One region of the Comamonas sp. DB36 genome, then DNA from elsewhere that is predicted to be linked to it. Evidence: riboswitches for the same ligand, from Rfam matches in the RefSeq annotation. Region 1 holds a riboswitch; the other holds the start of a gene.
What was found. A riboswitch is a leader RNA that binds a small molecule or an ion and turns the genes downstream of it on or off. The one in region 1 is predicted to bind cobalamin.
Positions count from the first base shown of each region.

Region 1 (7,130 bases):
CAGCAGCGCGCGTATGCGGCCCAGATGCCGGCCGACCTTCATGATCACCAGCGCGTCCGAGCGCGCCATGTGTTCGCGCAGCGGCGCGTCGGGCAAGGTGCCGGGCAGCACGCTGAGCACATCGTCGCCCCAGGTGATGGGAATGCCGGTTGCATGCCAGCAGCCGACCATGCCCGGAATGCCGGCCAGCACTTCGACCGGCACCTCGCCCGCCTGGCGCAGGCGCACGTACAGGTGCATGAACGAGCCGTAGAGGAACGGATCGCCCTCGCACAGCACGATCACATCCTCGCTGCGCGTCATTTCCGTCAACCGCGACTGCCAGTCGAGATAGAAGTCCGACAGCTGGGCGATATAGCGCGGGTCGTTGTGCGGAATCTCGGTGGTCAGCGGGTACTCCATGGGGTACTCGGTGACTTCGGCGTGCAGCATGCCGTCGACCAGCTGGCGCGCCTTGCCCGGATGGCCGCGCTTGCGGAAGTAGGCCACATGGCGCGCATTGCGCAGCAGGCGGTCGGCCTTGACGCTCATCATTTCGGGGTCGCCCGGGCCCAGCCCGACGCAGACGATCTTTCCGCGGTTCATGGCAGCCCCTTCACTCGACCGGCGTGGCCAGCGCGTTCACGGCGGCAACGGTGATTGCCGAGCCGCCCAGGCGGCCCTGCACGATGGCAAACGGAATCCGGCCCCAGGCGCGCAGCGCGTCCTTGGACTCGGCCGCGCCCACGAAGCCCACCGGGCAGCCGATGATGGCCGCGGGCCGCGGACAGGCCGGGTCTTCGAGCATGTTGAGCAGATGGAACAAGGCCGTGGGCGCATTGCCGATCGCCACCACCGCGCCTTCGAGATGCTCGCGCCACAGTTCGAGCGCTGCGGCGCTGCGCGTATTGCCCATTTCGGCGGCCAGGCCCACGACGCGCGGGTCCTGCAGCGTGCAGATCACGGCGTTGTCGGCCGGCAGGCGCTTGCGCGTGATGCCTTCGCTGACCATGCGCGCGTCGCACAGAACGGGCGCGCCGCGCAGCAGCGCGGCCTCGGCGGCCGCGGCGAAATCGGCCGAGAAATGGATATGCGCGGCCAGCTCCACCATGCCCGCGGCATGGATCATGCGGCAGGCCACGCGCTCTTCGAGCGCAGTGAAGCGCGCGAGATCGGCTTCGCGGCGGATGATGCTGAACGACTGGCGGTAGATCTCGTCACCGCGCATCTCATAGGTATAGGTCATGTAATAGTTTTTTTAGGTTTGCCGGCGCGTCGGTGGACGCCGGCCAGGAAATCGGGGTGCGCGAATCGCTGCGCTGGTCGGCGCGGCCCAGGTCCAGCCGCGGCGCACCGCCAGCGTCCAGGCGCGCGACGATCACGGCGGTCGCATCCGCCGACAGCGCGCAGCACTTGGCGCAGCCGCTGACATGAAGGTGGGTGTCTGGCGGCACCTGGGCGGCCAGTGCCAGCGCCAGGGTCTGCGCCGGCGCGTGGCCCTGGGCGCAGCGCGGCGCGCCGGTGCAGGCCGAGACGCGCAGGCGCGCATCGTCGGCCTGGGTGATCCAATGCGCGGCATCGAGCGGCGCGGCAGGCGCCATCGCGTCCCAGGGCAGCAGCAGCGAACGCCAGGGTGTGACGCGGATCTCGGCGTCCGCAGGCAACTGCACCGCCAGTTCCGACATTTCCGCCGCGGCTATGCGGCCCAGCGGCGCGGCGATGACGCGGCCATGGACTGAATGCAGGCCAGGTGCCAGCGCTGCGCAGAAACCTGCGCCCGCCGCGCGCCAAGGCGCCATCTGCAATGCAGGCAGCGGCGGCGTACGGTGCGCGAGCAGAGCGCGCAAACGCGTGGGTGCGGGCGCCAGCGCCATGCGTTCGGCCGCAAACCACGCCGCGATCTCGACCGCGGCATCCACGGCCTGTTCGGCCTGCGCAAAGCAATACCAGGGCGTGGAATCTGCCAGCGCCAGCCCATAGCCCCGGTCCGCGCTGACCCACAGCTGCAGGTCCGCTCCCGTGGCCTGCATGCGCCGCGCCGGGTCGTCGACCAGCAGCCCGAACTTGCCGGGCAGCGCGGCCAGTCCCTGGCGCGCCAGCGCCTGCGGGCTCAGGCGCTGCACCGCCGCCAGCGACAGCGTCCGGGCCAGTGCATGCGTCGCGTCACCTGCGGCATACAGCGGCGTGCAATGCACGGCCGGCGCGAGATCGGCGTCGGCGTCTTCGGGCACCAGCCGCGCGGCAATCAGCCGGGCGCGCACCGTCTCCAGTTCGGATTCGCCCACGCCGCGCAGCTGCACATTGCCCAGCCGCGTCAACTCGATCTGGGGGTGGGCATGGGCCAGGGCCAGGTCCGCAAGCACGCGCCATTGCGCGGCGCTGAGCGCGGCGCAGTGCGGGCGCACGCGCACCATCCAGCCGTCCTGGGCGCGCATGGGCTGCCAGGCGGTAGGGCACCAGCCCTGGACCTTGATGGCCGCCGTCATCGGGGCAAGGGCGCGGCCGCCAAAAGACAGACATGCAGCGGCGCGGCCAGGGAGCCCCTCGGGCACCACCCTGCCCTTGCGGGCAGATCGCCAGATGCTTGCTGCATGCAAAATCAATCGTCAGTCTGGCCGCGTCCCGGGCCGGATGAATGAATCGTGCAGAGGGGTGAGAAATGCAAGGCGCGGCTGCACAGGCAGCCGTCCACCAAGCCCCATGCACTCCCGCTGCGGCCTTGTTCACAACAGGCCGGTCTCCGGACTCACAGAGTTCAGTCCAGCGGACTGAATTCCGCACACGCCTTCCCGCTTGCGCAGTGGCCGCCATCGGCGTGGGCGATGGCCTGTGTGCAGATACTCTGATTACCGTTGCGGGTGCAGTGCAGGGTTTGTGGAGGGTCCACGCACCTGCTTCCCGTTTCATTTCTGGCGTGCAATACGCCATGAAACACCTGTGATCGGGGCGAATCTTACGCTATGTGGCCATGCACCCGGACCAGCGCGTGATCGTCCCGGCGACCAGCCGGTGCATTGCACTCAGCGCAGAAAGCGCTCGGCGAGCTGGCTCCAGAACGCGGCGCCATAAGGCAGGTTGACGTCGTTGAAGTCGTACCTGGGGTTGTGCAGGCCGCGCCCGCCTTCGGCCGGGCCGTTGCCTATGCGCACCAGCGCGCCCGGGCAGCGCTGCAGCATATAGGCGAAGTCTTCGCTGCCCATGAGGCGCGGAAACTCGCGGTCCACCGCATCGGCGCCGACCAGATCGGTCGCCACCTCGGCGGCCAGCGCCACGGCGTCGGCGTCGTTGACGACCACGGGATAGCCTTCGACATAGTCGATCTCGGCGCTGCAGCCATGGGCCTCGGCCACGCCCGTGATCAGCGCGCAGATGCGCTGCTTGAGCAGCGCGCGCATTTCGGGCGAGAACGAGCGCACGCTGATGCCGATCTCGGCGTGGTCCGGAATCACGTTGAGCGCGTCGCCGGCGCGCAGCCGGCCCACGGTCACGACGGCCGATTCGGCGGGATCGACATTGCGCGCCACCACGGTCTGCAGGCTCATGACGATGGCCGAGGCCGCGACCAGCGGATCGACCGCAAGGTGCGGCCGCGCCGCATGGCCGCCGGTGCCGACGATCTTCACGAACACCCGGTCGCCCGCGGCCATGAAAGCGCCGCTGCGCAGCATGAAGCGCCCCTGCGGCATGCCAGGGTGGTTGTGCATCGCATAGACCGCGTCGCAGGCAAAGCGCTCGAACAGGCCTTCGTCGACCATGGCCTTGCCGCCGCTGTCGAAGCCGCGCTCCTCCGCGGGCTGGAAGATCAGGTGCAGGCTGCCGCTGAAACGCCGGTGGCGCGCCAGGTACTTGGCCGCGCCCAGCAGCATGGTCATGTGGCCGTCATGGCCGCAGGCATGCATGCGGCCCGCAACGCAGCTCGCGTGTTCGGCGCCCGTGGCTTCCTGGATGGGCAGCGCGTCCATGTCGGCGCGAATGCCCAGGCGGCGCTTGCCCTCGCCCAGGCGCAGCGTGCCGACCAGGCCGGTGCCGCCAATGCCGCGCGTGACTTCGTAGCCCCACTCCTGCAGCCTGGCCGCGATGAAGTCCGACGTGCCATGCTCGGCAAACGCCAGCTCGGGGTTGCGGTGCAGATGGCGGCGTATCGCCACCAGCTCCTGCTCGTAGGGCAGGAAGTCGTAGATGCGCGGGTACTCGCCTGAGCGCTCGAGGGTGGCTGTCATTCGAGAACGATGTTGTTGGCCTTGGCGATGCGCTGGTAGAACTTGATGCGTTCGACGATCTCGGCCTGGTAGGCCTGGGGCGACACGTCTTCGGGCACCATCATGCCCTTGTCCACCCAGGTCGCGCGCGTCGCCGGGTCCTGCAGCACCTTGCGCGTGGCGCGGTACAGCCGCTCGATGATGGGCGCGGGAGTGTTCGCGGGCGCGGCCAGGCCGGTCCACGAGGTCAGGTTCAGATCGGGCAGCTTGAGTTCGGCGAACGTGGGCACGTCGGGCAGCTGCGACACGCGCTGCGGCGCGGCCACGGCCAGTGCGCGCAGCTTGCCGTTGCGGATGTTGGCCAGGTTCGACGACAGATTGTTCCAGGTGAGCTGCACCTGGCCGGCCAGCAGATCGCTGAGCGCCACGCCCGAGCCGCGGTAGGGAATATGCGTCATCGGCAGCTTGGCCTGGTTCTTCATCAGCTCCATGCTCAGGTGCGAGACCGAGCCCGTGCCGGCGCTGGCGTAGTTCAGCTTGGCCGGATTGGCCTGGGCGTACTTGACGAGTTCGGCAAACGTGCGCACCGGCAGATCGGCGTTGACCAGCAGCACATTGGCCAGGCGGTCGATCAGCGTGATCGGCGCGAAATCCTTGACCGCGTCATACGGCAGATTGGGGTTGACGGCGGGGTTGACCACATGCGTGCTCTGCGAGGTGACGATCAGCGTATAGCCGTCGGGCTTGGCCTTGGCGACGTAGACCGAGCCCATCGCACCGCCGGCGCCGCCCTTGTTGTCGACCAGCACGGGAACGCCCAGCTCGCGGCTCAGGCGGTCGGCGATCAGCCGGCCCGAATTGTCCACCGAGCCGCCGGGCGTGAACGGCACGACCAGCGTGATCGGCTTCGAAGGGTATGCGGCCTGGGCATGCGCAGCCGCCAGCGGTGCCAGGGTTCCGGCCGCGGCCAGGCTTACGAATTCGCGTCTGTTGAAGTGCATGTTTGCCTCGATGAAGAAGGCGCGATGTTACGAACGCCGGCCGGCGCCGACAAACGACAATTTCATCCGACGCGATGACATAATGTAATCACCCTCATCATGAAGATCCGCTCACCTTCCCTGGTCGAACTGCATGCGTTTCTGGCCGTCTGTCGCCAGGGCAGCTTTAGGCGCGCGGCCGAGGAACTGTGCGTGACCCAGGCGGCCGTGAGCCGCGCCGTGCAGCGCCTCGAAGAGCATCTCGCGGGCGGCCGGCTGTTCGAGCGCCTGCCCGCGGGTGTGGCGCTGACGCCGCGCGGCGTGCAGCTGCGCAAGCTGACCGAGCGCCATGTGCTGGCCCTCGAATCGGCGGCCGAGACCATGGGGCAGCTGGCCCAGCCCCAGCGCGTGCGCCTGAGCGTGATTCCCACGCTGGCCATCCAGTGGCTGATGCCGCGCCTGCCGCTGTTCAACGAGCGCCACCCCGATGTGAACGTGGAGCTGCGCCAGTTCAAGCACGACGAGGACTTCACGCGCGACGACGTCGACCTGTGGATAGAAGTCAAGCGCCCGCGCCGGCGCTGGCCCGACCATATCCAGACGCGCTACCTGCTGGGCCGCGAACTGATTCCGGTGTGCACGCCGCGCTGGCGCAAGGAGTTTCGCGCACCGCAGGACCTGCAGCGCGCGACCCTGCTGCACCACACCAACTTTCCCGACAACTGGGAGCGCTGGTTCACCAAGGCCGGCGCGCCCTGCAAGCCCGCGCTGGGCCCGGGCTTCGATCTCACCATGCACCTGATCGTCGCCGCCAAGGCCGGCATGGGCGTGGCCGTGGTGCCCGGCTGCCTGGTCGAGCGCGAGCTGCTGCAGGGCGAACTGGTGATGCCGTTCGACATCGATGTGTCGTGCGGCCGCGGCTATTTTCTCTGCAGCAAGCGCGACACGCCGGCCTTCAGCGCGCGCGACAAGTTCGCCGACTGGCTTGCCGACCAGGCGCATGCGGGCGGGTCGGCCACGCACGCCGACTGAGTCCGGCCCCGGGCCGCCTGCTAAAGTCGCGCTCCATGACTTCCGTAGAACGCACCCAACAGGCGCTGCGCGCCATTGCCGATGCCGGCGCTGAAGGCGCCCGCATCTTCACCCAGGTCTATGACGCGCCGGCGCTGGCCGCCGCCGCCGCCGCCGATGCGCGCGCCGCGGCCGGCATCACGCTGGGCCCGCTCGATGGACGCATCGTCTCGATCAAGGACTTGTTCGATGTTGCCGGCGAAGCGACCACGGCCGGCTCCCGGGTGCTGCGCGACGCGCCGCCCGCGGCCCGCGACGCGGTGATCGTTCAGCGCCTGCGCGCCGCCGGCGCGGTCATCATCGGCAAGACCAACATGACCGAGTTCGCTTTCTCGGGCATAGGCATCAATCCCCACTACGGCACGCCGGGCAATGCGTGCGATGCGACGCGCATTCCCGGTGGCTCCTCCGCGGGCGCGGGTGTCGCCGTGGCGCGCGGCATGTGCGAGATCGCCATCGGTTCGGACACCGGCGGCTCGGTGCGCATTCCCGCGGCGTTCAATGGTGTGACCGGTTTCAAGCCCACGCAGGTGCGCGTGAGCCGCGAAGGCGCGTTCCCGCTGTCGTTCTCGCTGGACACCGTGGGCCCGCTGGCGCGCAGCGTGAGCGACTGCGCCCAGGCCGACGCCGTGCTGTCGGGCCAGCCAGCGCAGCCGCTGGCCGCGCGCGCCGTCGCCGGACTGCGCGTGGGCCTGCCGCGCGGCCTGCTGTTCAGCCAGACCGATGACCAGGTGCTGGCCGCATTCGAGGCGGGCGTCGCCGCGTTGCAAAGTGCCCGGGCGCGCGTCAGCGATCTGGCGCTGGACGAACTGCTGGGCGCGCCGTTCCGGCTGCAGGAACAAGGCACGCTGATTGCCGCCGAAGCCGCGCATATCCACGGTGCGCTGCTTGCCGCGGGCCG
Region 1 is NZ_CP196631.1:3,502,425-3,509,554, forward strand. It holds gene cobI (precorrin-2 C(20)-methyltransferase) at 1-585, opposite strand, end outside; gene ACSVDO_RS16390 (precorrin-8X methylmutase) at 596-1,225, opposite strand; gene ACSVDO_RS16395 (nitrite reductase) at 1,209-2,465, opposite strand; cobalamin riboswitch at 2,694-2,933, opposite strand; gene ACSVDO_RS16400 (M20 aminoacylase family protein) at 3,000-4,199, opposite strand; gene ACSVDO_RS16405 (Bug family tripartite tricarboxylate transporter substrate binding protein) at 4,196-5,179, opposite strand; gene ACSVDO_RS16410 (LysR substrate-binding domain-containing protein) at 5,279-6,190, shown strand; gene ACSVDO_RS16415 (amidase) at 6,226-7,130, shown strand, end outside.

Region 2 (7,130 bases), on a different replicon from region 1:
TGCCGCTTGACGTGCGCGGCACGGCCTTCCAGGAGCGCGTATGGCAGGCGCTGCGCGAGATTCCGCCGGGCAGCACCGTGAGCTATGCCGAACTCGCGGCGCGCATAGGCGCGCCCAAGGCGGTGCGCGCCGTGGGCAGCGCCTGCGGCGCCAATCCGCTGGCGGTGGCGATCCCTTGCCACCGCGTGCTGCGCAGCGATGGCGCGCTTTCCGGCTACCGCTGGGGCCTGGAGCGCAAGCGTGCGCTGCTGCTGCGCGAGGCCCAGGGCAAGGCGGCTGCGCCCGATCAGAACAGCTGAATGGGCATTTCCGCGAGCAGACGTATCTGGTCGATATTGGCCTCGCCCTGGGCCGGGTTCACGCGGTGCACGCCATAGCGCAACTGCAGCGCCAGGCCCTTGGCCGCGCCCTGCTGCACGGTGTAGCGCAGCAGCAGGTCGCGCTCCCAATGCTTGCCCTGGGTGCCCGAGTAACCCAGGTATTTGCGGTAGACGCTGGTCAGGCGGCTGTAATCGATGCCCGTGCCGCGCGTATAGGCCAGGCCCGCGCTCAGGCCCGGCGTCACCAGCGTCGCGAGATCGACCTCGTACTTCACCTGCCATGATGCCTCGTTCGCGCCGTTGAAGTCCGACAGCTGCATCGCGTTCTCCAGCCAGATCGAGCCGCGGTTCACATAGTCAAACGGCGTGTCGCCATTGACTTTCTGGTAGCCCAGGCCGAACCTGTGCATGCCCGTCGCATAGCTCGTCATCAGGCTGAACGTGGTGTTGTTCACTGCGCCGGCACGCGCCGCGCCGGTATCGCGGTTGCGGTAGAGATTGAAGCTCCATGCCAGAGACTGCCGCGGCGCAAGCTCATGCTTGTAGACACTGCCCAGATACCAGGTGTTCCAGTGGTCTTCGTACTGGCCTATATAGCTGCTCAGGCTCCAGTTCTTCACGGGCGTGGTCCAGGCGCCGCCCGCGAAGCTGAAGGAATCGGCGTTTGCGCCCGAGTAGTTCGCCAGCAGATCGCCGCCGTTCTTGCGGCTGTTGCGATCGGCCCAGGCCGTGAAGCGCCCGGCCTGCAGCGCCAGCGTGGGAAGCTCGGCGCTGGTGATCTGCCAGCCGCGATTGGTTTCGGGCAGCAGCCGGGTATCGGACGAGTGGAAGATGGGATTCTTCGTGCGCATCTCGCCGATCTTGAGTTCGGTCGAAGACACGCGCAGCTTGAGCGCGCCGCCGGCGCGGCCGAAGCTGCTTCCCAGGTCCAGCCCGTCCTTGGCGACATAGCGCGGCGTGGCGCGCGCGGCGTCGGCCTGGGTGCCCAGATTGATGCCGCCATAGGCATGGGCGTCGACACCCACGCCTATCAGGCCCTGCGTGTAGCCCGATTGGTAGTTGAGCATCAGCCCATAGCCCGATTCGCGCGCCCGGGTCTTGCCGCGCTCGCCATTGGTCGCGCGAAAGCTGCTGCCGTTGCGGTAGGCCAGTTGTTCGAACACATAGCGGTTTTGCATCTGCAGGCTGGCACCGGCCGCAAAGCCGCTGGCGCTGTCCTGGGCGCCGGCCAGCGCCGGGCCGCAGACGCACAGCAGCGCCGCGCGTAAAGGAAGTGGTGAAATGCGCATGGTGTTCAACGCGCCGCGCGCGCGGCGATTTCCTGGAAGCGTTTTTGCGCGCGCTCGGGCGCGGCGGCGGGGATAGCGAGCGCCGACAGCGGCGCGTCGCCGACCTGCACCAGCATCACCATGCCCATGGCGTAATGCGGCAGGCATTTGATGCCGTAGATGCCGGCTTCGGTGAACGTCACTTCGATCTCTTCATTGATCTTGCCCTTGAACGGCATGGCGCCGACAGGCAGCATGCCTTCGATGGAGACCGCGTCGTGGCCGCTGCTGCTGGCGAGAAACTTGAGCTTGTCGCCCGGCTTGAGCTTTATGAACTCGGGCTCGTAGACCATGGGGCCGAGCGCGCCGCGGTTGAGCATTCTGACTTCATAGGTTTCGGCGAAGGCCGCGCCGGCGGCCGACAGGCTCAGGAAAACAGCGCCCAGACGGGCAAGCGTGGATAGGTTCATGGGGAAGAGGAATCCAGAGGTTTGAAACGCAGTACCAGCGCGCCGTCCTGGGGATCGACCAGTTCGGCAACCTGTACCCTGAAAACGTCGTGCAGCAGCGCAGGTGTGAGAATCTCGCGCGGTGTGCCCTGGGCCACGAGCCGGCCCGCGCACATCACGGCCAGCCGGTCGCAGGCCAGCGCCTGGTTGAGATCGTGCAGCGCCACCACCTTGGTGATGGGCAGTCCGCGCACCAGCTGCATCAGCGACAGCTGCTGGTGGATGTCGAGGTGGTTGGTGGGTTCGTCGAGCAGCAGCACGCCCGGCTGCTGGGCCAGAGCGCGCGCAATGTGCACGCGCTGGCGCTCGCCGCCCGACAGCGTGCTCCAGGCGCTGCGCTGCTTGTGCTCCAGGCCCACCGCGGCCAGCGCTGCGCGCACGATGCGGCCGTCTTCGGCCGACAGCGGCTGCAGCGCCGACAGCCAGGGCGTGCGCCCCAGCTCCACCGCGTCCCAGACATCGATGGCATCCTGGGTGTCGGCCATCTGCGAGACGAACGCCAGCGTGCGCGCCAGCGCCCTGCGCGGCAGGGCGCGCAGCGCCTGGCCGTCGAGCAGCACCTCGCCTTGCGTGGGCACGAGAATGCCCGAGAGCAAGCGCAACACCGTCGACTTGCCCGAGCCGTTGGGGCCTATGAGCCCCAGCATCTCGCCGGGCCGCACCTCGAGGCTGACGCGCTCGACGATACTGGTGGCCCGCAAGCCGCGCGTGGCCCAGCCCAGGTCGCGCGCCTGCAGCGCGGCCGGCGCACTCATGCCCGGCCCCCGCGACCCTTGAGCAGAATGCCGGCAAACACCGGCGCGCCGACCAGGGCGGTGATCACACCTATGGGCAGCACCTGGCCGGGAATGAGCGTGCGCGAGATCACATCGGCGGCGATCAGGAACACCGCGCCGATCAAGGCGCTGGCCGGAATCAGCCGCCTATGCCGCACCCCCACCATGAAGCGCGCCGCATGCGGAATCACCAGGCCCACGAAGCCTATCGCGCCGACAATCGACACCATCACCGCGGTGATCAGCGCCGCCACCAGCAGCAGCACCAGCTGCACGCGGCGCACGGCAACGCCCAGCGCCGCCGCCGATTCGCTGCCGAACGTGAACGCGTCGAGCGCGCGCGCATGCCACAGGCACACGGCCATGCCGGCAACGGCAATGCATGTGGTCAGCAGGGTGTCGCTCCAGCGCACGCCGCTCAGATTGCCCAGCATCCAGAACATGATGCCGCGCGCCTGCTCGGCGCTGCCCGACTTGGTGATGATCAGCGAAGTCAGGGCGTTGAACAGCTGCGAGCCCGCGATGCCGGCGAGCACGATCTGCGCGCTGTTGCGCAGGCCGCCGCTGCCCGCGGCATGCGCGAGCAGGGCCACCAGCGCGAACGCGCAGACCGCGCCGAAGAACGCTCCCGTGGTCATGGAGATCGCGCCCGCGCCCAGGCCCGCGACCGACACCAGCACCGCGCCCGTGGACGCCCCGGCCGAAATGCCCAGCAGATAGGGCTCGGCCAGCGCATTGCGCAGCAGCGATTGCAGTATCACGCCGGAAATCGCCAGCCCCGCACCGCAGCTCGCAGCGACCAGGGCGCGCGCCAGCCGGTAGTTCCAGACAATGCCCTGGTCAATGGGATCGACCGGATACTGCGCGCCCGCGAGCTGATTGGCCAGCACCTGCCAGACGACGCTGGGCGACAGGCGGGTCTCGCCTATCGCCACCCCCAGCAGGATGGCGACGGCAAGAGCGGCCAGCGCCGCGGAGATCAGGAGTATCAGGCGCAGCATGGGCTGGGGCGGGCCTCAGTCACGTAGATCAGCGCGCCGCGGCCTGCAGCTTGAGCGCGGCCTGGGCGATCTGTTCGATGCCGTCGACCATGCGTATCGAGCCTTGCAGCGCGTCGGCGTCGACGATCACGATGCGGTTGTTCTTCACCGCGTCCATGTGCCTGGTCACCGGGTCGTTCTTCAGGAACTCGAGCTTCTTGCGGTAGTCGTCGGCCGGAAAGCGCCGGCGGTCCATGCGCGCGATGATGAGAATCGATGGATTGGCCTTGGCAATGGTTTCCCAGCCCACGGTGGGCCATTCTTCGGCCGAAGTCACGATGTTGCGCAGGCCCAGGGTCTGCATCATGTAGCCGGCCACGCCTTTCTGGCCCGCCATGTAGGGATCGATCGCCAGATCGGCGCTGGAGAACCACAGCGCGGCGGAGACGTTCTGCAGCTTCGATGACTTGAGCTGGGCCACGGCCTGGGCCTGGCGCTGCGTCAGTTCGTCGACCAGGGCCTTGCCGCGCGCTTCGACATCGAAGATCTGCGCGAGTTGCTGCACGCTCTTGTACAGCGCATTGACGTCATAGGCCGTGGTGCGCGTGCCGTCGGAGCCGCTCAGGTTGTTCTTGCCTTCGCAATCAGAAGGCATGGCATAGGTGGCGATGCGCAGGTCATGGAACTGCTCGCGCGTGCCGACCACGCCTTCCTTGCCGACCATCCATTCGAACTGCGAGACCACCAGCGCCGGGCGCTTGCCTATCACCGACTCGAAGCTCGGGTCGTTGTCGGCCAGGCGCGTCACCTTGTCGTTGACGGCCTTGAACTGCGGCAGCACGGAATTGAACCACAGCGCGGTGCCCGCGACCTTGTCGCCCAGGCCCAGCGCATAGAGCATTTCGGTGCCCGCCTGGCCTATGGTCACGGCCGATGCGGGCGCCTTGTCGAACTTGAGCGTATGGCCGCAGTTGTGCAGCTGCAGCGGATATTCGGTGGCGCTGGCGCTGAAGCACAGCAGGGCGGCAAGTGTGGAAAACGCAAGGCGGCGGACAGGCATCGAAACAGGTCTTTCCAGAAGGGGCAGCGGTATTCTGGAAGAGAGCAAGACCGCAAAGCCACGCTTTCGCGGCGCAGGCAACGGCGCGGCGAAAGCGGGATTTCCGAGAAATTGTTCACTTCCCGGACACCCCGCCGGCAATGATTGATTGACGCTTCGGCAGGTCTCCTGACTGGCATGTCATCACGGCTGCGCCGCCTTCCCAAACTTGCGTTCAGTGGCGTGTGGCGCGCTCGCTCTTTGCCTACAGTTGCGGGGGCAGTTCCATTGCATGGGCAGCCAGACCTTGCAGTCTGGCCGCCACTGGATTCCCTCTTGCGCCGGCATTGCCGGGCGCAGGTCCTTGCGGAGCCGAAGCTGGCGTACTGTAGCCGATCTTGGGGCCGCGGCGCGCAAACTCCCGCCCCCATGGGCCTGTCCCGGCCGCGCCGCGACTGCGGCCGCTGCGTGCCAGCCGATGGCGCCAATCCTTGCCCCGACACGACAGGCCACACAAGTAGGGCAAGCGCTGTTTCAGGCACGCGTGGGATTTAAGACACCACGGCAAGGAACCGCCTCATGAAAATCCACGAATATTCGAATGGAGAATGCAATGAAACGCTACGTCATTCTGCGCGTCAAAAAGGAAGGCGCGCGAAACCTTCATTACCTCGACATCCGGTCCTTCGAGGATCTCAATGGATTGCCCACCATTTCCATGGAGTTCATTCCCGAACATGCGATTGACGAACTGCATGCCGACCCGGAAGTCCAGGCCATTGCGCTGGTAATGCCCACCTGCCTGGTACACCCGCTGGAGGCCGCCGCCCCCTTGGGCGGCCACAGTTGGGGAATCGATGCGGTTCGCGCCGACATCTCCAGATACACCGGTGCGGGTGTGAAGATCGCCATTCTGGACACCGGCATAGACCGGACCCATCCGGCGTTTACAGGCATGGATCTGCTGGAAATGGATTTCAGCGGCGCCGGAAACGGCGATCGCCATGGCCATGGCACGCATTGCGCCGGAACCGTCTTTGGTCGAGATGTGGGGCAACGCATAGGGGTTGCCAGGGGAGTGAATGAAGCGCGCATAGGAAAGATCTTTGGCGACGACGGCAAAGGCCAGTCAGACATGATGTTCCATGGGCTCAAGTGGGCGGTGGAGCAGCGCGTGGATGTCATTGCCCTCTCCCTGGGCTTCGATTTCCCCGGCATGGTGGCGCAGATGATGGGCGAAGGTTGGCCCGCCGACCTGTCGACTTCGATTGCATTGGAGGCCTATGGTGCGAATTTGCGCATGCTTGACGCCATGATGGCGCTGATGAAGCTTCAAGCCGATTCCGGTATTTCACCCATCGTGGTCGCGGCCGCGGGCAACGAAAGCCGGCGCCAGATCAATGCCCAATACCGCATTGCCACCACGCTGCCCGCGGCGGCAGTGGATGTGATTTCGGTAGCGGCAGTGCAACGCGCCGGCGAGAAATTCGCCATGGCGAGTTTCTCCAATACGCTGGCAACCGTGGTGGCTCCCGGTGTCGATGTGACTTCGGCCTGGCCGGGAGGGGGCTTGCATACCCTCAGTGGAACGAGTACCGCCTGCGCGCATGCCGCCGGCGTCGTCGCCTTGTGGCATGAGCATTTGCAGCGTTCGGGCATTCATCCGAACACCGGAAACATCACCCCGCGCATTCTGTACAGCGCCCAAAACGATATCTTCGTGCCCGATACAAAACTGGTCGATATCGGCAAGGGACTGATATCCGCCCCTTGGAGCGGCTGATAAAAGCCCCGAGGCGTCATTGCCTCGCCTTGCTGCGCTGCTCAAGACGGCACGAGTTCATTTCAACTCATGGGCAAGAACGCTGCCGCGGCTGCTTAGCCGCGCGCCGGGCGAGCCATATCCCGCCAGGCCTCCCAGACGCTCCACATCGATCCTCCCCCAGTCGCTCACCGGGGTTTCGGGCAATGAATGCATGTCGACCATGGCTGCTCCTTCTGGCTGAGTCTTGCGGGCGGGCAAGGCGCCAGGCCTTGCAGGATGCGCCCGCTTGCGGCTTGCGGGCATTGGCACGCTGCACGGGGCGCTGCTATACAGTTCACCCATGCACCTTACTCTTGCCCGCCGGCCGCGGCGTAAGAATTCGGTGTGTCCGCGCGTGGACCATTGACGCCAGGCCAGGGCCCGCGGCGCTCGGGACAACACATCTTCACTGAACTGGTTGGGAGGAAAAGGTG
Region 2 is NZ_CP196632.1:549,136-556,265, reverse strand. It holds gene ada (bifunctional DNA-binding transcriptional regulator/O6-methylguanine-DNA methyltransferase Ada) at 1-299, shown strand, start outside; gene ACSVDO_RS23510 (OprD family outer membrane porin) at 287-1,609, opposite strand; gene ACSVDO_RS23505 (pseudoazurin) at 1,615-2,058, opposite strand; gene ACSVDO_RS23500 (ABC transporter ATP-binding protein) at 2,055-2,852, opposite strand; gene ACSVDO_RS23495 (FecCD family ABC transporter permease) at 2,849-3,874, opposite strand; gene ACSVDO_RS23490 (ABC transporter substrate-binding protein) at 3,903-4,913, opposite strand; cobalamin riboswitch at 5,055-5,284, opposite strand; gene ACSVDO_RS23485 (S8 family peptidase) at 5,506-6,675, shown strand; gene ACSVDO_RS23480 (hypothetical protein) at 6,733-6,879, opposite strand.
Region 2: another riboswitch for cobalamin. It lies ahead of ACSVDO_RS23490 (ABC transporter substrate-binding protein); the one in region 1 lies ahead of ACSVDO_RS16395 (nitrite reductase).